Regions from separate parts of the Xanthomonas sp. NCPPB 901 genome, predicted to be linked through region 1. Evidence: predicted binding sites of a transcription regulator. Region 1 holds the regulator's gene; the other holds the start of a gene.
The links. The regulator FliA, encoded in region 1, starts transcription of late flagellar genes. The targets are predictions, from matches to a motif close to TAAAGTTTNNCNNNCNNNGGCCGATAA.

Region 1 (11,686 bases):
CGTGGCACAGCTCGACCATGGCGGTGATCGCCAGGAAGCCGGCGCCGCCCTTGAGCGTGTGGAAGCCGCGGAACACGGCGTTGAGCTGGCCGCTGTCCTCGGGCGCCTGCTCCAGCGACACCAACTGCTCGCCGAGCCGGTCCAGGATCTCCTGGGCCTCGATGATGAAGTCGGCAGCGATGTCGTCGGGTACGGCGCTCATGGCTAGAGCCTGCCCGCGCGGTTGCAATCGGCCACGTTGGCGTGTCCGGTTGCCAGGTGGCTGCGCGCGGCGCCGCGACAGGCCGACCGCCTGTTCAAGCCGTGCGCGGCCGCCTGGGGAGCGGACACGGCAACCCGAAGGGCCGCGCTTGGGTGCGTGCGATCCTGCGTCATCATGCGGTCGTCTGTTGACATAAATTCCCTCGTTCTTTCTCGCCGTGCGCGCACCCGAGTGCGGCGTGGCCTAGTCCAATCGCCCGGGCACGCTCTAGAGTCCCAGTCCGGACAGCAGGTCGTCGGCGTCGTGCTGCGACACGCCGTGGCGATCCAGGCCGGGCAGGACCGGGCCGGCCAGGGTGCCGTCGGCCTTGCGTTCTTCCTTCGGCGGCAGACCCAGCGCGCCGAAGCCCTCGTGCACGCGGCGCACGATGCCGGCGACGCGGCGGATGATCTGCCCGGTCAGGTCCTGGAAGCTCTGCGCCAGGGCCATTTCGGTGAGGTTGTGGCGGATCTTGTCGAGGATCTCGCCCTGGTCGCCGCTGAGGCCGCCGGCGGCCAGCTGGTCGGCCAGCGCACGGCATTCCTCGGCCAGGTCCAGGGTGCGGTGGCTGGCCTGTTCGGTCATCTCCACCACGTGGTCCAGGCGCGAGCAGGCATCGTCCAGTTCGCCGGCCTCGCTGGGCACCACCGGCAGTTCGCCGAGCGCCTGCCCCAGATCGCGCGCAAGCCGGCTCAGGCCCTGCATCATCGGCCGTGTGCGCCAGGCGGCGAGGGTGTCGATCTCCCTGCGCCAGCCGGCCTCGTCGCCGTTTTCCAGCGCGTCGAGCGCGCCTTGCAGGCGTTCGATCAGGGCGGTGCGTTCGGCGGTAGCTTCCATTTAGGCGGTCGCTCCCAGGCGTTCGAAGATCTTGCCCAGCTTCTCCTGCAGCGTCTGCGCGGTGAACGGCTTGATGATGTAGCCGTTCACGCCGCACTGGGCGGCCTCGATGATCTGCTCGCGCTTGGCCTCGGCGGTGACCATCAGCACCGGCAGGTGCTTGAGCTTGTCGTCGGCGCGGATGTTGCGCAGCAGGTCGATGCCGGTCATGCCCGGCATGTTCCAGTCGGTGACCACGAACTCGAACGGCGCCGAGCGCAGCGCGACCAGGGCGCTGTTGCCGTCTTCGGCCTCGGCGGTGTTGGTGAAGCCCAGATCGCCGAGCAGATTCTTGACGATGCGTCGCATCGTCGAGAAATCGTCCACGATCAAAATCCGCATGTTCTTGTTCACCACTGACTCCTAAGGGTTCCTATTCTTCGTCTTCCAGACCGGCATCGGCGACCTCGAACGCCTTCAGGCGTCCGCGCAACCGTACCGTGGCCTGGCCATGGATCTGACACACGCGCGACTCGCTGACCCCGAGCACCGCGCCGATTTCCTTGAGGTTCAATTCCTGCTCGTAGTACAGCGACAGCACCAACTGCTCGCGTTCGGGCAACTGCGCGATGGCCTTGCCCAGCTCGCGGCCGAATTCGCTGCGCTCGAGCATCTGCTGCGGATTGGGTCCGCCCTTGGCGATGGTATCCAGTTCGCCATGGTCCTCGATGCGCGACTCCAGGCTCAGCACCTGGCCGCGGGCGGCATCTTCCATCAAACGCAGGTATTCGGGAAGCGGCATGTCCATCGCCGCGGCCACTTCGTTGGCGGCGGCGGCGCGGCCGGTGCTCTGTTCGATCTTGCGGATCGCCGAGGCGGCGTCGCGGGCGCGGCGGTGCACCGAGCGCGGCACCCAGTCGCCGCGGCGGATCTCGTCGATCATGGCGCCGCGGATGCGGATCGAGGCGTAGGTCTCGAACGAGGCGCCCTGTTCGGCGTCGTAGCTGCGCGAGGCCTCGATCAGGCCGATCATGCCGGCCTGGATCAGGTCGTCGATCTCGACGCTGGCCGGCAGCCGCGCCGCCAGGTGGTGGGCGATGCGCCGGACCAGGTCCGAGTGCTGGGCGATGTAGTCGTTGGCGCTGTTGCGCTGGACGGCGCGGTAGTGGGCGGCGGCGTTCATGCGGCCACCCCGCGCTGGATGATGCGTTCGACGAAGAACTCGACGTTGCCGCGCGGGGCGGTCGGCGCCTGCCAGCGCGCGGTGCGCCGGGCGATCTCGGCGATCGCCTGCGCCGACGGGCTGGACGGGTAGGCCTTGACCACCGGCTGCTGGCGCTGCACCGACAGGCGCAGCCAGTCGTCCTGCGGCACGCAGCCCAGGTAGTTCAGCGACACGTCGCCGAGGAACTTCTCGCAGACCCGGCTGAGCTTGTCGTACAGCAGGCGGCCTTCGTTGAGGTCGCGGACCATGTTGGCGACGATCTGCACCCGGTCCACGCCGCGCTCGCGCGAGAGGACCTTGATCAGGGCGTAGGCGTCGGTGATCGAGGCCGGCTCGTCGCAGACCACCACCACCGCGTCCTGCGCGGCCTGGCAGAAGGTCAGCACGCTGTCGGTGATGCCGGCGGCGGTGTCGACGATCATCACGTCCAGCTCGCGCTGCAGCTCGGAGAACACGTTGACCAGGCCCACGTGCTGGGCCGGCGGCAGCTCGGCCATGTAGCGGCGGCCGGAGGCGGCGGGCACCACCATCAGCCCGTTGGGCAGGTCGATCAGCACCTCTTCCAGGGTGCAGCGCCCGGCGACCAGGTCGGCCACGGTGAACTTGGGGGTCAGCCCCAGCAGCACGTCGACGTTGGCCAGGCCGAGGTCGGCGTCCAGCAGCAGGGTGCGCTTGCCCATGTCGGCCAGCGCCATGGACAGGTTGACCGAGATGTTGGTCTTGCCCACGCCGCCCTTGCCGCCGGTCACGGCGATGGTCCGCACCGGACCCAGCGGTTCGTTGCGCGTCGCCGACAGGGGAAAGGCATTGGTCAGATTGACGTAGTCACGCGACGGCATGGGTCTGCTCCGGAGTACAGGGCTTATCGGCAGCGCGCCGCAAATCTTCAAGGCGCAATACCAGGCTGGCGGCGTTGGCGCGGTGCAGGTCGTCCGGCACACGCTGTCCATCGGTCACCCAGGTGATGGGGAGGCGGTGGTCCACGACCACCGACAAGGCACTGCCGAACCGCCCGGTCTCGTCCAGCTTGGTCAGGATGACCCCCTGCGGGTCGGCGCCAGCGAACCGGCGCACCACCTCGTCCAGGTCGGAGAAATGGGCGTTGGCGGGGAGGACCAGCAAGGACCGGACCACCCGCGAGGCGCGCAGCCAGTGCAGCTGCGCGGCCAGGGCGCGGTCGCGCTGGCCCATGCCGGCGGTGTCGATCAGGACCAGCTTGTAGTCGGCCAGGCGCTCCAGCAGCAGCTGCAGCGCGGCGTCGCTGTCGGCCTCGTGCACGGCGATGCCGAGCTGGCGGCCGTAGCTGTGCAACTGTTCGCGGCCGCCGACGCGGATGGTGTCGGTGGTGACCAGGGCCACGTCGCGGGCGGCATGGCGCTCCAGGAAGCGCGAGGCCAGCTTGGCGATGGTAGTGGTCTTGCCGGCGCCGGTCGGGCCGATCAGGGCGATCACGCCGCCTTCCTCGAGCGGGTCCAGCGCGGCGATCGGCAGGCGCTTGGACAGCAGGCCCAGCATCAGTCCGCGGCCGCGGTGCAGCTCCAGGTCGGCGGGGATCTGCATGACCACGTCGCGGATGATGCCGCTGTCGAAGCCGTAGTCGTCCATCAGCTCCAGCGCCTGGGCGCGGACCGGCGAGCCGCGCAGGCGCTCGTCGGTGAGGCGGTTCATCTCGCGCTCGATCATCTGCCGCATCAGCGCCAGTTCGTCGCGCAGCTGCGTCAATTGTTCGTCGTTCTGCGGGGCGGGGAAGGTCGGCACCGCCGCCAGTGCCGCGGCCGCCGGGATTCCGGCAGCGGCCGGCGCCGGCGCGATCGGCGCGGCCGGGGCGCTTACCGGGGTCAGCGCCACCGCGGCGACGTCGTCGCGCCAGGCCGGCGCGGCCTCGGCGGCCGGCGCCGGGGTGGCGGCGAACGGGCTGGGCAGGGGTACGCTGATCGGGGCGTTGCGGAACACGTCCTCGGGAATGCTGAACTCGGCACGGGCCGGCGCTGGCGCCACCGCCGCAGCTGCAGCCGCAGCCGCAGCCGCAGCCGCAGCCTTGGCCGGCGCGGGCTGGCGCGCGGCGGCGGCCGGGGCGGCCGCGCCCGGCATGGCCGAGGCGGCCAGCGCCGCCGGCTGGGTCAGCGGCCGTGCGGCGGCGGCGGGCGCGGCATTGCCGCGGCGTTCGCTGATCGCGGCCATCATCGCCATCGCCGGGCTGGCCGCGGCGCTGTCGCCGCGTGCGGCACGCGGGGCGGCCGCGGCCGGGGCCTGCGCCGCCGCGGCGGCGCGCGGCGCCTCGTCCGGGCGCACCGCATCCAGCGCCCGCTGCACCAGGGCTTCGTCGTAGTTGCTGGCGGCGACGATCTCGATGCCCTCGTCGGTGCGCCGGTTGGACAGGATCACCGCATCCGGCCCGTGCTCGTCGCGCACCATCCGGAAGGCGGTGCGCATGTCGGGGGCGACAAAGCGTTTGATCTTCATGGGTGGAAGCCGGGAATGGAGAACGGGGAATGGGGAATGGACGCGCTGCCGGTGCCGATACGTGGCGGGCCGCGGTGCCGTGTCTGGGTTGTGGTGATCGTGTTCATTGCTCTCTCCGCTTCCGGGACAGGGGGACGATTCCCCATTCCCTGTTCCCGATTCCCGTCATCTCAACTGATCGTGCCCACCAGCTTCAGCCGCTTGTCTTCCGGCACTTCGCTGTAGGACAGGACCGACAGCGCGGGGACGCTGTGGCGGACCAGGCGGGCGAGGGCGGCGCGGACCTGCGCCGGCACCAGCACCACGGCCGGTTCGTTGCGCGCTTCCTGCTTGCTCACGCAGTCCGCCAGACTTTGGTGCAAGCGTTCGGCCAGTCCGGGTTCCAGCGCCGCGCCGTTGCCCTGGGTGGAGTCTTGCAAGACACGTTCCAATTGCGGGGCCAGGGTGAACACCGGCAGTTCCGGGGCCATGCCGGCGATCTCCTGGACGATGAAACGGCCCAGGGCGTTGCGCACCGCGGCGGTGAGCGCGCCGGGTTCCTGACTCTGCGGGGCGTGTTCGACCAGGGCTTCGACGATCTTGCGCAGCTGCCGCACCGGGATCTTCTCGATCAGCAGGTTCTGCAGCACGCGCACCACCACCGACAGCGGCAGCGCCTTGGGGGTGAGGTCCTCGACCAGCTTGGGGGCGCTCTTGGCCAGGGTGGCCAGCAGCTGCTGCACTTCCTCGTGGCCGAGCAGTTCCGGGGCGTGCTCGCGGATCAGGTGCGAGAGGTGGGTGGCGATCACCGTGGCCGGGTCGACCACGGTGTAGCCCATGGTCTCGGCCTGGGCGCGCAGGTGCGGCTGGATCCAGATCGCGTCCAGGCCGAATGCCGGGTCCTTGCCGGGAATGCCGTCGATCTTGCCGAGGGCGCCGCCCGGGTCCAGCGCCAGTTCGCGGTCCGGATGGATGTCGGCGGTGGCCACGGGGACTCCGTGCACCAGCAGGCGGTAGGCGTTGGCCGGCAGTTCCAGGTTGTCGCGGATATGCACCGGCGGCACCAGGAAGCCGATGTCCTGGGTCAGCTTGCGGCGCACGCCCTTGATCCGCGCCATCAGCTCGCCGCCCTGGGCCTTGTCCACCAGCGGGATCAGCCGGTAGCCGACTTCCAGGCCCAGCGGGTCGATCGGGCGCAGTTCGTCCCAGCCCAGTTCGGCGTTGGCCTGGGCCGCGGCTGCGGCCTGTGGCGCCGCTTCGGCGGCGGCCGGCGGCGGCTGCAGGCTGCGCTTCCACATCTTCCAGGCCAGTAGGCCCAGGATCAGCGCCAGCGTCAAGAAAGCGACGTTGGGCATGCCCGGGATCAGGCCGACCAGGCCCATGATCGCCGCGGCCACCGCCAGCGCCTTATGCTGGCCGAACACCTGGCCCATCATCGAGGCGCCCATGTCCTGCGAGCGCGAGGCGCGGGTGACCAGCATCGCCACCGCCGAGGACACCAGCAGCGCCGGCAACTGCGCGACCAGGCCGTCGCCGATCGACAGCAGGGTGTAGGTGGAGGCCGCCTGAGCGAACGGCATGCCGTGTTGTAGCACGCCGACCGCCATGCCGCCGATCAGGTTGATGAACAGGATCAGGATGCCGGCGATGGCGTCGCCGCGGATGAACTTGCTGGCGCCGTCCATCGAGCCGTAGAAGTCCGCTTCCTCGCGCACTTCCTCGCGGCGGGCCTTGGCTTCCTCGCGGGTCAGCAGGCCGGCGTTGAGGTCGGCGTCGATCGCCATCTGCTTGCCGGGCATGGCGTCGAGGATGAAGCGCGCGGTCACTTCCGACACGCGCCCGGCGCCCTTGGTGATGACCACGAAGTTGATGATGGTCAGGATCGCGAACACGACGATGCCGACCGCGTAGTTGCCGCCGATCACGAATTCGCCGAAGGCCTCGATGACCTTGCCGGCGGCGCCGTGGCCGTCCTGGCCGTTGATCAGGATCACGCGGGTGGAGGCCACGTTCAGCGCCAGGCGCAGCATCGTGGTCATCAGCAGCACGATCGGGAAGATGCTGAACTCCAGCGGCCGCTTCACGTACACCACCGCCAGCAGCACCATCAGCGAGATGGCGATGTTGAAGGTGAACAGAGCGTCCAGCACCGGGGCGGCCAGCGGCACCACCACCATCGCCAGCATCAGCAGCACGATCACCGGGGCGCCCAGCCCGTGCTTGATCATGTCCATCACTTTGCGCGTGTTCATCTGCGCGGCCGGCTGGCTCATGGCTGGCTCCCCGGGGCGAATTCATCCACCTCCAGCGGCGGCAACGGCGGCATCGGCCCGCTGCGCCAGGCGCGCAGCTGGTAGACGTACGAGAGGACCTGCGCCACCGCCGAATACAGTCTCACGGGAATTTCCTTGCCGAGTTGGCCTTCCCTATACAAGGCGCGTGCCAAAGGCGGCGCCGAGATCACCGCCACCCGGTGCTGCTCGCCGACCTCGCGGATGCGGAAGGCGATCTCGTCCACGCCCTTGGCGACCACGGTGGGCGCGCGCATGCGCCCGCTCTCGTACTTCAGCGCCACCGCGTAGTGGGTGGGGTTGACCACCACCACGTCGGCCTTGGGCACCGCTTCCATCATCCGCCGCTGCGACATCTGCATCTGCATCTGGCGGATGCGGCCCTTGACCTCGGGGCTGCCGTCGCTTTCCTTCATTTCCCGGCGCACTTCCTCCCGGGTCATCTTCAACTTGCGGATGTAATTCCACTTCTGATAGGGCGCGTCGATCGCGGCCAGCAGCGCCAGCGCGCCGGCGGTGTACAGCAGCAGCCGCAGGGTGAAGCCCAGGCCGTGGCCGATCGCCTGCTCCAGCGGCTGCAGCAGCAAGCCGCGCAGGAAGTCGACGCTCCCCCACAGGCACAGCACCGCGGCGCCGCCGACGAAGCCCATGCGCAGGATCGACTTCAGCAGTTCGGCCAGGGCCTCGGCACCGTACATCCTGCTCAGCCCGGCCATCGGATTGAGACGGTCGAACTTGGGGATCAGCGCCTGGCCGGAGAAGCGCAGGGTGCCCATCAGCACCGGTGCGGCAAAGCTGGCCGCCAGGCAGATGCCGACCAGCGGCAGCACCACCCAGAGCAGGTTCAGCAGCAGGTCGCCGAAATGGCCGAACATGGCCTCCGGATGCTGGCGCATCGACAGGTCCGGGCGCAGCGCCTGCTTCAGCCAGGCCACGGCGCCGGCGGTCAGCGAGGTGGACAGGCCCATCAGGGCGAAGACGCCGGCGCTGAACACCGCGGCTGTCGCCAGCTCGCGCGAATGCGGGACATTGCCCTGTTCGCGGGCTTCGCGCAGGCGTTTGTCTGTGGGCTGTTCTGTGCGCTCTGCGCCTTCTTCGCTCTCGGACATCGGGGGATGCGCTCGGCCAGGATCGACCCTACGCGCTGCAAGGACCGTGCCGGTCCGTGCCGCGCTTGCCCCGGCGCTGCCGGGGGGCGCCTCCGACCGCGGCGGCGGCTAGGCCGGCTGCAGCTCCACCCGGTCGCGGCCCAGGTGCTTGGCCTGGTACAGCGCCGCGTCGGCCCGCGCCAGCAGGTGCTGCAGCGGCTCGCCGGGCTGGTACCAGGCCACGCCGATCGAGGCGGTGATCGCCAGCTGCCGCTCGCCGATGCGCAGCGGCTGGCCGGCGATGGTGGCGCGCAGGGCCTGCAGCCGATCGCCGCAGCTCGGCGGCAACCCCGGCAGCACCGCCAGCAGCTCCTCGCCGCCGTAGCGGCCGACCAGGTCGGCGTCGCGCAGGTTGGCATTCAGGCGCCGCGCCACCTCGATCAGCACCGCATCGCCGACCAGATGGCCGTGTTCGTCGTTGATCCGCTTGAAGTGGTCCAGGTCGATCATCGCCACCGCCAGCGGGATCTGGTCCGCCCCGCAGCGGCGCATCTGCGCCGCCAGCGCCTCGAGGATGCCGGCGCGGTTGAGCAGGCCGGTGAGGGCGTCGTGCGAGGCCTTCACCGCCAGTGCGGCGCGGGCGATCTCCAGTTCGCGCTTGTCGTGCTCCAGTTCCTCGGTGCGCCGCGCCACCAGATCGGCCAGTTCGCGCTGGCGCTGGTACAGGCGACGTTCGCGCCAATGCAGCAGCGCCACCGCCAGGCCGCCGCCGAGCAGCAGGTACAGCGCCAGCATCGGCTGGCTGCGCCACCACACCGGCGCCACCGAGAACGCCACCCGCAGCGGGGCCGAGGCGCGGCGCCGGTAGGCATCCAGCAACTGGATCTCCAGCACGTAGCTGCCCGGCGCCAGCGGCGGTTGCTCGAACTCGAAATTGGGCGTGTGCAGCCAGCGGGTATGCGCGCCCTCGAAGCGGTAGCGGAAGCTGATGCGGTTGCGTTCGTCGTACAGGTCCGGGGCCCCGACCGCGATGTGCAACGGATCTTCGCTCCAGCGCAGGCGCGCGCCCGCGGCGATGGGCACGCCGCCGCGGCTGAACTCCTGCAGCGCCAGCCGCGGCGCCTGCGTCGGAAACAGCCGCGCCGGGTCCAGCAGGTGGGTGACGCCGCGGCTGCTGCCGAGCCACACCGAGCCGTCGTTGTCCTCCAGGAAAGCCGATTCGGACATGTCGTTCCAGAGCAGGCCCTGCGCCTGGGTCAGCCGCGACCAGGCGCGTCCGTCGTACACGTCCACACCCTGGTTGTGGCAGATCCAGATCCAGCCGTTGCGGGTGCGGCGCAGGCTGTAGAGCTGCAGGTCGCTCAATTGCGCATCGGCCGGCTGCAGGTGCAGGGTGTCGCCATCGAGCCGGCCTTGCCAGACGCCAGGGCCGTACAGGCTGGCCCAGGCCTGGCCGTCGTCCAGGACCAGCAGCTTGCTGAGCACCGGCTGCGCCGGCGCGCCGTCCAGCGTCAGCCGGATCGGCGTCCAGGTCTCGCCGCGCAGGCGGAACACGCCGGTCATGCCCACCACCAGCACGCTGCCGTCGTGGCGCTGCTGGATGTCCGAATACTCGCCGCCCGGCAGCGCCCGCACCGGCTCCGGCACCGCGTCGGCGTCGGCCTGCGCCAGCAGGTAGACGCCGCGGTTGGTCAGGATCCAGACCCGGCCGCGCGCATCCACGAACAACTGCTTGGCGATGCCGTCCAGCGGCGGGTAGGCGCGCAGCAGCCGGCCCTGCGCGTCGTAGCGGCGCAGCATGCCGACCGACCCGATGCTCCACAGCGTGCCGTCCGCGGCGCGTTGCAAGCCGATCATCTGGGTGCCGTTGTCGCTGGCCCAGCGCTCGAAGCGGCCGTCCTCGCGCAGCCGATCGACGCCGCCCTCGTTGCCGACCAGCAGGTCGCCGCGCTGGGTGCGCTGGATGCTCCAGGTCGGCGCCCGGCTGATGCCCTGCGACACGTCCCAGTTCTCGATCCAGCCATAGCCGTTCCAGCGCAGCACGCCTTCGCCGTCCATGCTCAGCCACAGGTCGCCGGCCTGATCGAAGTGCATCGCGACGATGTTGCCCTCGGGCAGGCCGTGGCGGCCGTCGAAGCTGCGCCAGCGGCCGTGCTCCCAGCGCGCCAGGCCCTGGTTGGTGCGCACCAGCACGCGGCCCTGCGGGTCGAGCAGGATCGGCGTGCGCAAGGTCACTAGGGCCGGTCCGTCCAGGCCCGGCGGGGTCTGGTCCTGGAAGCGCGTCGTGCCGGCCGGTCGCCGCATCACCGTGCGGTTGCCGACGACCCACAGGGTGCCGTCGTTGTCGTGGACCGCATTGCGCCACAACTCGGGCGGCAGGCCATCGGCCTGGTCGTAGCGGGTGGCGCGGCCATCGGCATCGACCCGGCACAAGGCCTTGGCGCAGCCCAGCCACAGGGTGTCGTCGGCCACGAACAGGTCGTGGACATCGGCCAGTTCCGGCTGCCGCGCCAGCGTCGCCGCATCGAACAGGGGCTGCAGTTGCCATCCCTTTCCGTCGGCCTTGCGCACCGCGCGCAGGACCCGGTGCTCGTCGAGCACCACCGTGCCCCAGGCCGGCGTGGCCAGGCGCGGGCGGTTCAGCCGGCGCTGCGAAGGCAGGCTGGTGTGCTCAAGCGGAATCCACCGTGCCGGAGCACCGTCGCCGACGTAGATCGCATCGAAGGTCGCCACCCACAGGCGCTGCGCGGCATCCTCGGCCGCGTCGGAGATGTAGTGGCCGCCGCGGCCCTCCAGCGGCAACTGCTGGAACTGATCGCCGTTGAACGCGTACAGGCCGCTTTCGCTGCACACCAGCAGGCTGCCGTCGCGACGCTGCAGCAGGCAGGTGTCGGCGAGGCCGAGCAGGCCCTGGTCCTGCGCGTAGTGCCGCAACGGAATCACCTGGGCCTGCGCGGCCCCGCTGCAGGTCAGGGCCGACAGCAGCAGCCACAGTGGCCAGCGCAGGCATCGACCCCGCAACGTACGCATGCGCCGCTCAGCCGCCGCGACGCCGCCGTGGGGCACGGCGATGGCAGGCACGAGCGGGCGCTGGCGGGCGATGGGGCATGGCGTGCGCGGACGGCGAAGGAAGGGACGGACAGCGGCGATCGGCAGTGTAAGAACGGCCGGCGTCGCCGGCGCTCATCCTGGCGTCACACCGATGGCATGCTGCCGGTATCGGCCGCGTCGCAGCTTAGCTTGAGCGCCGGCTATGCGGTGAGCGCGCGCGCGGCGTCGAAGGCGGCGTCGAACAGGCGCTGCACCGGCGGCCCCATCTCGCCGACCAGCACCGCCAGCAGCGCAAGGCCCAGCACCACCGCCACCGGCAGGCCGAGCTGGATCGGGTTCAGCGACGGCGCGGCCTTGGCGAGCGCGCCGAAGGCCAGGTTCACCGCCATCATCGCCACCATCACCGGCAGCGCCAGCGTCACCGCGCCGCGCATGATGCTCATGAAGAAGTTCGGCGCCACCGAGGCCATGGCCTGCGCATCGGGCAGGGCGGTACCGATCGGCAGCGCCTTGTAGCTGTCCACCAGCAGCG
Region 2 (11,686 bases), 430 kb from region 1:
CGCGCCCAGCACGCCGGCCCAGCCCGCCCACTGCACCCGATCGCAGGTGCGCGCCGCGGCGCTCACGGCTGCTTCCTCCCCGCCGCGCGCGCGGATCGGCGCCAACGCCACCAGCAGCCGGCGCCGACCAGCAGCGGCGCGACGGCCAGCGCCAGGCAGACCCGGTCCAGGCCGCCCTCGGCCAGCAGCATGCCGACCAGGCCGCCCATCGCGGCCAGCGCCAGCATCAACAGCAACGCGATCGCCCGCGCGCCGGTCATCGCCGGTCCCCGCGCTGGCGCGCCGCCGCTGCCCGCCGATGCCGGTGCCGCCGGTCCCACCACAGCCAGGCGCCGTTGGCGGTGACGAACAGCGTTAACCAGGCGCACAGCGTCCACAGCAGTTTCAGCGGCAGGCCGCCGTAATCGCCGAAATGCAGCGGCTGCGCCAGCGCGATCGCCTTCAAATAGCCCGGCAGCTCCACCGCGGCCGCGACCTGGCCGCTGGCCGCGTCCACCAGCACCACCCGGAACAGCCGCTGGTCCAGTCCCTGCCCCGCGACCAGCACGGTGTAGTGGCGGTCGGTGGAAAAATCGGTCTGTGGGAACACGATCGAGATCACGTGCCAGCCGCGCGGCATTGCCGCCAACGCCGCCGCCTGAGCGCGGTCGACGTCCACCGGCGGCTGCAGCCGGTCGACCGCCGGACCGGCGTGCTGGCGTTGCAGCGCGACCAGTTCGGTCCGCTGCCACAGGCTCTGCGCCAGCGTGCCGAAACCGAGCAGGACCCCGGTCAGGCTGACCGTCAGCGCCCAGCCCAGCACCACGGCGCCGATGGTGTTGTGCAGGTCCAGTTGCCGCAGCCGCGGTCCGCGCCCGCGTCGCAACAGGCCGAACGCGACCTTCTTCACGTGCGGCCAGTACACCACCACGCCCGACAGCAGCGCGATCAGCACCAGCAGCGCGATCAGCGCGCCCAGCAGCTCGCCGGGCAGCCCCAGGAACCAGTGTGCGTGCAGCTCCAGCAGGAAGCCGGTCAGCGTCGCGCTGGGCCGCGTCGCCGCGTCGGCCACCGGCTGCGCGTCGCCCAGGCGGGTGTAGCGCATCCGGTAGTGCTCGAAGCCGCGTTCGTCCTGCGGCGCGGTCACCAGCATCGCCACGCCGGGATGCGCTTGCGGGTCGAGCCCGATGCTGAGCACGCGCTCGCCGGGAAACGCCGCGCGCACGTTCGCCACCGAACGTGCCAGCGGCAGCGGCGGCGCCCGCCCGGCGTCCTGCGCAGCGGGCACCGTGCCCAGCGCCGCGTCGATCTCCTCGTGGAAGATCAGCACCGTGCCGCTCAGGCACAGCACCAGAAACGGCAGCGTCGCCACCAGGCCGCACCAGCGGTGCAGCCACAGGTTGAGCCGATACCAGGGCGTGGCGCCGACCGCGGCCGCAGGTCCCTCGCGCATCAGCGGAAATCCACGCGCAGCCCGGCGTACCAGGTGCGCGGTTCGGGCATGGTGCCGGTGTTGTAGGCCGAGTACGCGCCGGCGCTGGCGAACACGTAGATCATCAGCGGATCGCGATGATCGAACAGGTTGTCGACGCCGGCGAACAGGTAGACGTTGCCCAGGTGGTAGCCAGCGCTGGCGCGGCCCAGCCAGTACGGATGGATCCGCGCCAGCGGGGTGTTCTGCACGTCGGAATGGTAGGAACCGCTGTGGTGCAGGTCGAGGTTCAGGTCCAGGCCGGAGACACCGTGCCAACTGGCCCCGAGGCTGCCGGTGACCCGCGGCGCATTGGCGAAGGCATTGCCCTGGGTGCCCCAGCCGGCATCGTCGGTAATGCGCGTGCGCAGCAGGCCGAGGCTGGCATGCACATCGACGCGCGCACTGGGCAACCAGCGCAGGCCCAGTTCGGCACCGGCGTTGTAGGCGCGCCGCGCGTTGCGGATCACGAACTGGTAGTAGGGCTGGGTGCTGGTCAGGAACGGCAGTTGCAGCCCGCGGTACTCGCCGTAAAAGAGATTGCCGTTCACCTGCAGCCTGCCGCCGGCCAGGTCGCCGCGCACGTACAGCTCGTGGTCGCGCACGTATTCCGGAGCGTAGCTGTAGATCGTCGCCTGCGGGTAGCCCAGGGTCACGCCACCGCCGCCGGCGTTGTAGCCGCGCTGGGCGAGCAGGCCGAGCGTCCATGCGCCGCTCGGATGCCAGGCCAGGTCGAGCTTGGGCAGGAAGGTGCGCCAGGTCGTGTCGAGGTCGAGGGCGATGTAGCGGGCGGCGTCGCCGCCATCGCGGCGGTGGCGCTCGCGTTCGTAGCGCGCGCCCACGGTCAGGTCCACCCGCTCGCTCAGCGCCAGGGTGCCCTGCGCGTAGAGCGCCTCGGTGTCGACGCGGTCGTGGAAGCGCTCGTCGAACGGGTAGTCGATGGTCTCGTCCTGCCGCGAGCGGAACAGATACAGGCCGAGCAGCCCGCTGAACGCCGAGCCGCCGCGGTCCAGCGCAAGATTCGGTTCGAACGTGTACTGCTTGGCATCCAGATCGGCGATGCCCGAACGCGGTAACGCGTCGCGCTCGACGTGCAGGTCGGTCGCGGTGGCCAGGCCGCGCAGCGTGAGCCGCTCGCCGAGCGGCCACTGGGTGTCGGACAGCACGGCATTCGCGCGCGTCCGGAACACCGGCATCTGCGGCGTGCTGGCGACACGGGAGGTGTACGGGAACTGCGTGGTCTCCGATTGCGGTGCGGTCGCATCGGTGTGCTGCAGGGTGACCAGCTCGCGCACGCCGGGAAGCGCCTTCGGCGTGTACAGCAGCTTGGCGCGGACGTTGTGCGTTTCGAAGCGCCCGGGGCGACGCACGCCCGGGTAGCCGCTGTAGGACAAGAAACTGTCGTGGTGCTGCACATCGGCGGCCACGCGCAAGGCCAGTTCGTCGACCACCAGCGGCGCGTTGAACGACAGCGCGCCCTGGTAATGCGCGTGACCGCCGGCGGAGAACAGCGCCGCGCCTTCGGGCGCGAAGACCGGATCGCGGGTCTTGATCGCCAGGGTGCCAGCGATGGCGTTGCGGCCCTGCAGCAGGCTCTGCGGGCCGCGCAGCAGTTCGGTCTGCTGCACGTCCCACAGGCTGCTGCTGCCGAAGACGATCTCGTTGAAGCTCAGCGGCCGCCCGTCCACGGTGATGCCCAGGCGCGGCCGCGAACCGGCGAAGTAGGCATCCACGCCGACCGCGGCGCCGGCGCCGTCGATGCCGCGGATGGCCGGCGCCGCGTTGTCGTGGCCGAGATAGACGACATTGACCGCGTCGGCGAACGCGTCGCGGCTGCTGACGATGCCGCGCCGGCGCAGCTCCCGTTCGCTCAGCACGTCGGCGCTGGTGGCGGTGTCGCGCTGCGCCCGCTCCTGCTTCTCGGCGGTCACCACGATGCGTGGCAGCGTCGCCGGCACCTGCGGCTCCGTCTGCGCGGCAGCGCCGAAGCAGGCCAGGCCGGCGATCGCCGCACAGGCGAGCGGCAGCGGTTGCAGCGCGGGGAGACAGGACCGGGAACGGCGCGCGCATGCAGCGGGCAGCATGGAAGACCTCATCGGGACGGGGACTGGCTCGCGACGAGGGGCGCTGGCGACTCCCGCTAGGCTAACGCCGCGGCGGTGGCAGGCGCTTTCGCGCGGCGCAACCGCGCTTGCGCGCCACGCAATTTCTGCCTCCCTGCGCTCAGCCGGGCGCGCGCGTGCCGCGCCTTGCGGCCGTCGGCGGATGGCCGAAGCGGCGTCGGTAGGCGGTGGCGAATGCCGCTGGGCTGGAAAACCCGACCCGGCGGCCGATCTCGGCAGCGGCGACGTCGCACTCCTGCAGCAGGCAACGCGCCATCAGCAGCCGCTGCTCGCGGACGTAGCCGAAGAGGGTGACGCCGTGCACCTGCTTGAAGCTGGCCTGCAGTGTGGTCACGTTGACCCCCACGAGCCGGGCCAGGGCCAGCGTGGATGGCGGCGCGGCCACGCGCGCGTCGAGGATGGCCCGCGCCAGCATTACCTGGTCGTAGCGGCGTTTGCCCATCCGCGGCACCTGCAAATGCTCCTGCGCCAGCAAGGCGGCCACCTCCGCCACCAGGGCGAGCGCGCTGCCCTCCAGGAACAGGCGGCCCAGGTGGCCGCTGTACGGGCAGTCCAGGATCTGCCTGGCGATGCCGAGCAGGCGCGGCGAACGCGCCAGCGTCGCCGTCCGGTAGTCGCTTTCGGCGAACGCACGCAGCCCCGCCAGGCCGTCGTCGGCCAACTGCGTCCCGAAACGATCGAAGAACGCCGGCTTGAGCATGAAGCCGGCATCGCGGCTGCGGTGCGCGCGTACGATTTCCGGCCGCTCCACGCGCACGCGGTGGGCGTGGCCGATCAGCACCGCGTGCTCCAGGCGCTTGCAGACCTCGGCGTGCCGATCGATCCGCATCCGCTCCGCTTCGCCGCCGAGCAGGATGCTGCAGCTCAGCGCAGGATCGGCCTGCAACTGCACCGTGTCGCCCTTGAAGTACAGGACGTCGCTGGCGGTGACGATCAGCCCGGGCTGCACCTCGCACATGAGCAGGCGCCCGGAGAACAGCGCAGTGCGCAACCGCCGTGCGGACATGTCGATCGGGGTCAGCGCCACCGCGAGGTCGGCGGCACGCTGCAGCAGGCGCTCGGCGGTGAAGCGCTCTTGCGTGTCCCACAGTTCCATTGCCATCGCCGTCGCTCGCACCCGGGGCTATCGCGCGTTTGCCGCGAATGATACGCAGCAGCCTCCATTCCACAACTGTGCCGGTCGCGCGACGGCTCGGCACGGCGCTGGACGCATGCGAGCGTCGACCGGACAGCAGATGCGAACGTAGGCGACATGCGCCGGCGCGCCTGGCAAGCGGCCAACAGACACGACAGCGCCACGACGCGCCGCCAGCCGCGCGCTCACACCATGCTCACGTCCTGCACGCCGCGCGCTTCACTCATGCTTGATCGGCGTTTCAGTAGAACACGGCGACGCCAGGCCCCTACGCGCGGGGCCATGGCCTGTGCGCTACGCCCGCCACGCGCGCAGCCAATAACCGCCCTCAAGATCCCCGGAACGCGGCCGATACAGGTGCGGGCATCTTGCCCGAGGTCCCCCGCTCAACCGTGTTCGCGTTGCAGGCCCTGCGGCAACGACGCCGGTTGCGCCGCTCTCTCGCATCTTCAGGAGATCCCGCGTGTCTTTTCATCATCTCACCGTCACCAAGCGCCTGGCAATCGGCTTCTGCGGCGTGATCGCCATGTTATTGCTGGTCGGCATCACCAGCCTGATCGGCTTCCGCAAGTTCACCAGCGCCGCGGCGCTGGACGCGCACACCTACAAGGTCATCACCCTCGGCGACCGCATGCTGGTGAGCCTGCTCAACATCGAGAGCGGCGCGCGCGGCTTCGCGCTGACCCGCGACCCGGCCTACCTGGCACCGTTCGAACTGGGCGAACGCGAGTTCCGCGCGCAGTGGCAGGAGTCCAAGCAGCTGACCGCGGACAACGCGGCGCAGCAAGCGCGCCTGCAGACCCTGATGCAGGACTACACGCAATTCATGGCGACCAAGCGCAAGGCGGTGGAGCACATGCGCGTCACCGCCGCCGACAGCGACGACGCCCAGCTGGACGCGTTCCAGACCGTCGGCAAGCAGCAGATGGACGGGCTGCGCGCCACCATCGGCCAGTACGAGGACGCCGAACGCGCGCTGCTGCAGGTGCGCAAGGCCGAGAGCGAGGCGCGTGCGCAGTCCGGCGAGTGGACCAGCCTGGGCGGCATGCTGATCGGCATCGTCGCCGCGATCCTGCTCGGCCTGCTGGTGCGCAACAGCCTGATGCGCCAGCTCGGCGGCGAACCGGCCTACGCCGCCGATGTGGTGCGCCGCATCGCCAGCGGCGACCTGTCGCAGGACGTGCGCCTGCGCACGCAGACGCCATCGCTGCTCAACGACATGCGGCAGATGCAGGAAGAACTGCGCACGGTGATCCAGGCGCAGACCGAGATGGCCCGGCAGCATGCCGCCGGCCAGATCAGCTTCCGCATGGACGAGGCGCGTTTCCCGGGCGACTACGGACGCATGGTGCGCGACACCAACGCGTTGGTGCACAGCCATATCGCGGTCAACCAGCGGGTGATCGCGCTGATGGGCGAGTACGCCGAAGGCGACCTCAGCCGCGACCTGGAGCAGTTCCCGGGCGAGATGGCGATCCTGACCGAGACCATGGCCAAGGTGAAGCGCAACCTCGGCGCGATCAACCACGAGATCGACCTGCTGGTGCGCGCCGCCGCGCAGGGCGACTTCTCCCGCCGCGGCGAGGAGCAACGCTTCCGCCACGCCTTCCGCGGCATGGTCGCCAACCTCAACACCATGATGACCGGCACCGAGACCAACTTGGCGGCGCTGTCGCAGTTGTTGCGCGCGATCGCCGCCGGCGACCTGACCCACACCATGCAGGGCGACTTCCACGGCGTGTTCGCGCAGATGCGCGACGACGCCAACGCCACCGTCGCGCAGCTGACCGACATGGTCAGCCGCATCCAGCAGGCCGCGGCCAGCATCGACACCGCCGCAGGCGAGATCGCCAGCGGCAACGACGACCTGTCGCGCCGCACCGAGCAGCAGGCCGCCAGCCTGGAGGAAACCGCGGCCTCGATGGAAGAACTGACCGCCACGGTGAAGCAGAACACCGAGCATGCGCGCCAGGCCAACCAGCTGGCGGCCGGCGCCGCGTCGGTGGCCTCGCAGGGCGGCACGGTGGTCGGCCAGGTGGTGACCACCATGGACGGCATCGAGGCCGCCTCCAAGAAGATCGCCGACATCATCGGCGTGATCGACGGCATCGCCTTCCAGACCAACATCCTGGCGCTCAATGCCGCGGTCGAAGCCGCCCGCGCCGGCGAACAGGGTCGCGGCTTCGCGGTGGTCGCCAGCGAAGTGCGCGCCCTCGCCCAGCGTTCGGCCAGCGCCGCCAAGGAGATCAAGACGCTGATCGACGACTCGGTCGAGCGGGTGAGTGCGGGCTCGGCCCTGGTCGCGCAGGCCGGCACGACAATGCAGGACATCGTGGCCTCGGTGCAGCGCGTGACCGACATCATGGGCGAGATCGCCGCCGCCTCGCAGGAGCAGTCGGCCGGCATCGAACAGGTCAACCAGACCGTCACCCAGATGGACCAGACCACCCAGCAGAACGCCGCGCTGGTCGAGGAAGCCACCGCCGCGGCACGCGCGATGGAACAGCAGGCCGGCGAGTTGGTGGAGATCGTCGGCCAGTTCCAGGTACGCAGCGAGACCTACCCGGTGGTGGCGCAACTGGTCGCCCGCGCCACCGCCAACGCGGCCTAGGCGTTACACCCCGCGCGGCACGGACGCCGCGCAGGAGCGGGCCGTCATCGACGACCCAGCTCGCGACGCCGGAAGGCGCTGCAGGCCGGCCAACGCGCGGCAGGAGCGGCTTCAACCGCGACGCGCTATCGGTAACGCGTCGCGGCTGAAGCCGCTCCTGCCGCAAAGCGGATGTCGCCCCGCCCGCGCCGGAAGACCCCGCATCCGCACAAAGAAAAAGCCGCGCATCCGCGCGGCTTTCTTGTTCGCAGGAGGGCGTGTTTCAGGACCAGGAAATCCCGCTTTGACGATTCCCCATTCCCGATTCCCCACTCCCCGCCCTCAGGGCCGACGCGCCAACGCCTCCACATCCTTCGACTTCGGCAGCAGGTCCTGCTTGGTGACCTGGAACGGACCGATCGACAGCAGCGGCACGGCCACGATCACCGAGGACACCACCACCACCACCGCGCCGATCATGTGGGTCAGCGCCAGGCCTTCCATCGACTCGCCGCCGTACAGGTACAGCGCCAGCGCCGACAGGAAGAACATCACCGCGGTGATCACGGTGCGCGACAGGGTCTGGTTGATCGACCGGTTCAGCACCTCGATCGGCTCCACGCGCAGGCTGCGGAAGTTCTCGCGCACGCGGTCGAACACCACGATGATGTCGTTGATCGCAAAGCCCATCACCGACAGCAGGCCGGCCAGCACGGTCAGGTCGAATTCGCGGCCGGTCACCGACACGTAGGCCACCGTGACCAGCAGGTCGAACAGCGCGGTCACGCTGGCCACCACCGCGAACTTCCACTCGAAGCGGAAGGCGATGTAGATCAGGAAGCCGACCAGCATGAACACCGTGGCATAGACGCCGTTCAACGCCAGGTCCTTGCCGACCTGCGGGCCGACGAACTCGCCCGGCTTGACCGTGGCCGGGTTCTGCGGCGTGCTCACCGCCTTGCGCACCTGTTCGGCGAGGTTCTTGGTGATGTCCTCGTTGTTGTGCTCGCCCTGCGGCTGCAGGCGGATCACCACCTCGTTGCCGCTGCCGACGTTCTGCACCTGCGCGTTGTCGAAACCGGCCTTGGCCAGCTGCTCGCGCACCTGGTCCACGTCGACCGGCTTCTGGAAGCTGGTCTGCACCAGCGCGCCGCCGGTGAACTCCAGCGCGTAGTTGAAGCCCTTGGCGAAGATCACCGCGAACGAGGCCAGCGCCAGCACCAGCATCAGCACCAGGGTCGGGCGCCGAAAGCGCATGAAGTCGATCTTGGTGTCGTTGGGGATCAGGTGAAGCGGGAAGATTTTCATGGGAGACCGCTCTGCGTTTTTTTGGAACCCGCGCCTATCGGCGCGGGGTCGTGCGGAAGGTGGCGTGCGCGGCTCAGATCGCCACGGACTTGAGCTTCTTGCGACGGCCGTAGATCAGCACCGCCAGCGCGCGCGACACGGTGATCGCGGTGAACATCGAGGCGAAGATGCCGATGATCATGGTCAGCGCGAAGCCCTTCAGCGGGCCGGTACCGAACGCGTACAGCGCCACGCCGACGATCAGGCCGGTGAGGTTGGCGTCGAGGATGGTGCCGCCGGCCTTCTCGTAGCCGGCGGCGATCGCCGACTTCGGCGGCACGCCCAGGCGCAGCTCTTCGCGGATACGCTCGTTGATCAGCACGTTGGCGTCCACCGACAGGCCGACCGACAGCGCCAGGCCGGCGAAGCCCGGCAAGGTCATGGTGGCGCCGAACAGCGACATCACCGAGACCACGATCAGCAGGTTCATCAGCAGCGCCACCGAGGTGATCAGGCCGAACATGCGGTAGTACACGCTGAAGAACACCAGGGTGAACAGGAACGCGTAGACCACCGCGGTGATGCCGCGCTCCACGTTCTCCGCACCCAGGCTGGGACCGATCACGTATTCCTCGACGAAGTCCATCGGCGCGGCCAGCGAACCGGCGCGCAGCAGCTTGGCCAGGTTCTCGGCTTCGGTCTTCTCCAGGCCGGTGGTCTGGAAGTTCTTGCCGAACACGCCGGCGATGCGGGTCGGCGCCAGCGCCTCCTCGCTGACCCGCACGCTGCGCACTTCCTTGCCGTCGACCATGGTCACGGTGGGAATGCGCTCGATGTAGACCACCGACATCAGCTTGCCGGTATTGGCGCTGGTGTAGTCGAACATGCGCTGGCCGGCGGCGTTGTTCAGCGTCACCGCCACGGCCGGCATGCCGTTCTGGTCGGTGCTGACGGTGGCGTTGACCATCTGGTCGCCGGACACCAGCACGCGCTTGCTCAGCAGCACCGGGGCGCCGCTGTCGCGCAGGCGGTAGACCTTGGCGTCGGGCGGGATGTTGCCGGTGCGCACCGCATCCTCGGCATTGCCGTCGACCACGCCGCGGAACTCCAGCGTGGCGGTGGCGCCGATCATGCGCTTGGCCTCGGCGGTGTCCTGCACGCCCGGCAGTTCGACCACGATGCGGTCGTCGCCCTGGCGCTGGATGATCGGCTCGGCCACGCCCAGCTGGTTGACGCGGTTGCGCAGCGTGGTCAGGTTCTGCTCGATGGCGCCGGCGGCGATCTGCTTCAGCTCGGCGTCGGGCACGGTCACGGCGATGGTCTGCCCGGACACCGCGTAGCTCAGGGTCGGCTGCGCCTTGGCGATGGCGGCGCGCGCGGCACTGGCGTCCACGCCCTCGCCCAGGATCACCTGGATGCTGTTGTCCGGACGGCGTTCGACCGAACGGTAAGCCAGGCGGTTGTCGCGCAGGGTGGTGCGGATGTCCTCGGCGAAGGCGTCCAGGCGCTTTTCCAGCGCCGCCTTCTGGTCCACCTGCAAGGCGAAGTGCACGCCGCCGACCAGGTCCAGGCCCAGCACCATCGGCTTGCCGCCCAGCCGCGACAGCCAGTCCGGCACGGTCGAGGCCAGGTTCAGCGCCACCGTGTAGTTCTCGCCCACCTGCTGGCGCAGCACGTCGTTGGCACGGGTCTGCGCCTGCAGGTTCGGCAGGCGCACCATCAGGCTGTCGCCTTCCTTGTCGACCCGCTTCGGGGTGATCCCGGCCGCCTTCAGGTCGGCGAGGACCCGCTCGCGCAGGGCGTCGTCGATCTTGCCGCCGCGGCTTGCGGTGATCTGGACCGACGGATCCTTCTGGTACACGTTGGGCAGCGCGTACAACGCGCTCAACGCCAGCACGATCAGGATGAGGACATACTTCCAGCGCGGAAACTCGAGCATTGCGGGACCCCGCACGACGCCACGCCGGCGTCGCGCCTAGCAGTAGGAGAAATGGATCAGGCGGACTTCAGGGTGCCCTTCGGCAGGACATTGCCGACGGCGCCCTTCTGCACGCGGATGCGCACGTTGTCGGCCACTTCGATGGTGACGAAGTTGTCGCCGATATCGGTGACCACGCCGGCCACGCCGCCGGTGGTGATGACCTCATCGCCGCGGCCGAGCTTGTCCAGCATCGACTTGTGTTCCTTCTGGCGCTTCATCTGCGGCCGGATCATCACGAAGTACATCACCGCGATCAGGATGATCGGCAGCAGGAACATCTGCAGGCCGCCACCGGCCGGGGCGGTGCCGCCGGCGGTCTGGGCCTGGGCGACGGGGATCAGGAAATCGAGCGGATTCATCGGGTGCGTCCTATGGTTTGGGCAGCCCGCCGCCCTTGGGGGCACGGACCGCTGGTTTGCCTTGAGGCGACAAGCAGCCGCCGATTATGCCACGATCTTCCCCTCCCCCCGGGAACGGCCGCGGCGCCCGCTCCCCGCCTCACTGCCAGGCCATGGTCCCCTTCTCGGGGGAAGGTGCTGTGCAGCGGCGGATGAGGGGACGAGCGAAGCCTGGTGCAGTCGAAATGACACGAGGCTTCGCCCGGACCCTCACCCCACCCCCTCTCCCGGGAGGAGAGGGGCTTCAGCCTTGCTCCGACGGGAGCGGCGTGGCTTCGACCCCGCGCGCCGCATAGAAAGACCGCCGGAACTGGGCAAAGGTTCCCGCGGCGATCGCCGCGCGCATGTCGGCCATCAGCTTCTGGTAGTACCAGAGGTTGTGCAGGGTGCCCAGCATCGGCGCCAGCATCTCGTTGCAGCGGTCCAGGTGGCGCAGGTAGGCGCGGGTGTAGCCGCTGCTGCAGGCATGGCAGCCGCAGCCCGGCTCGATCGGGTCCAGGTCGCGCTCGTACTTGGCGTTGCGGATGCGTACCGTGCCGAACGTGGTGAAATAGTGGCCGTTGCGCGCGTTGCGGGTCGGCATCACGCAGTCGAACATGTCCACGCCGCGGGCCACGCCCTCGACCAGGTCCTCCGGCCGGCCCACGCCCATCAGGTAGCGCGGGCGGTCGCCCGGCAGGCGCGGATGCAGGTGCTCGAGCATGGCGTTGCGCTCGTGCTCC

Region 2: a site for FliA is predicted at 5,037-5,063, ahead of AC1PME_RS12770 (methyl-accepting chemotaxis protein). Genes of this name have one in related genera too.

What each region holds. Positions count from the first base shown of each region.
Region 1 is NZ_CM161511.1:2,600,525-2,612,210, reverse strand. Features, by position in the region: gene AC1PME_RS10955 (chemotaxis protein CheA) at 1-202, opposite strand, end outside; gene AC1PME_RS10950 (protein phosphatase CheZ) at 470-1,078, opposite strand; gene cheY (chemotaxis response regulator CheY) at 1,079-1,471, opposite strand; gene AC1PME_RS10940 (RNA polymerase sigma factor FliA) at 1,491-2,240, opposite strand; gene AC1PME_RS10935 (MinD/ParA family ATP-binding protein) at 2,237-3,121, opposite strand; gene flhF (flagellar biosynthesis GTPase FlhF) at 3,108-4,745, opposite strand; gene flhA (flagellar biosynthesis protein FlhA) at 4,916-6,976, opposite strand; gene flhB (flagellar biosynthesis protein FlhB) at 6,994-8,124, opposite strand; gene AC1PME_RS10915 (ligand-binding sensor domain-containing diguanylate cyclase) at 8,233-11,133, opposite strand; gene fliR (flagellar biosynthetic protein FliR) at 11,355-11,686, opposite strand, start outside.
Region 2 is NZ_CM161511.1:3,034,395-3,046,080, forward strand. Features, by position in the region: gene AC1PME_RS12745 (DUF6796 family protein) at 1-66, opposite strand, end outside; gene AC1PME_RS12750 (hypothetical protein) at 63-260, opposite strand; gene AC1PME_RS12755 (PepSY-associated TM helix domain-containing protein) at 257-1,432, opposite strand; gene AC1PME_RS12760 (TonB-dependent receptor) at 1,432-3,534, opposite strand; gene AC1PME_RS12765 (helix-turn-helix transcriptional regulator) at 3,674-4,675, opposite strand; gene AC1PME_RS12770 (methyl-accepting chemotaxis protein) at 5,172-7,319, shown strand; gene secF (protein translocase subunit SecF) at 7,641-8,606, opposite strand; gene secD (protein translocase subunit SecD) at 8,680-10,524, opposite strand; gene yajC (preprotein translocase subunit YajC) at 10,581-10,925, opposite strand; gene tgt (tRNA guanosine(34) transglycosylase Tgt) at 11,209-11,686, opposite strand, start outside.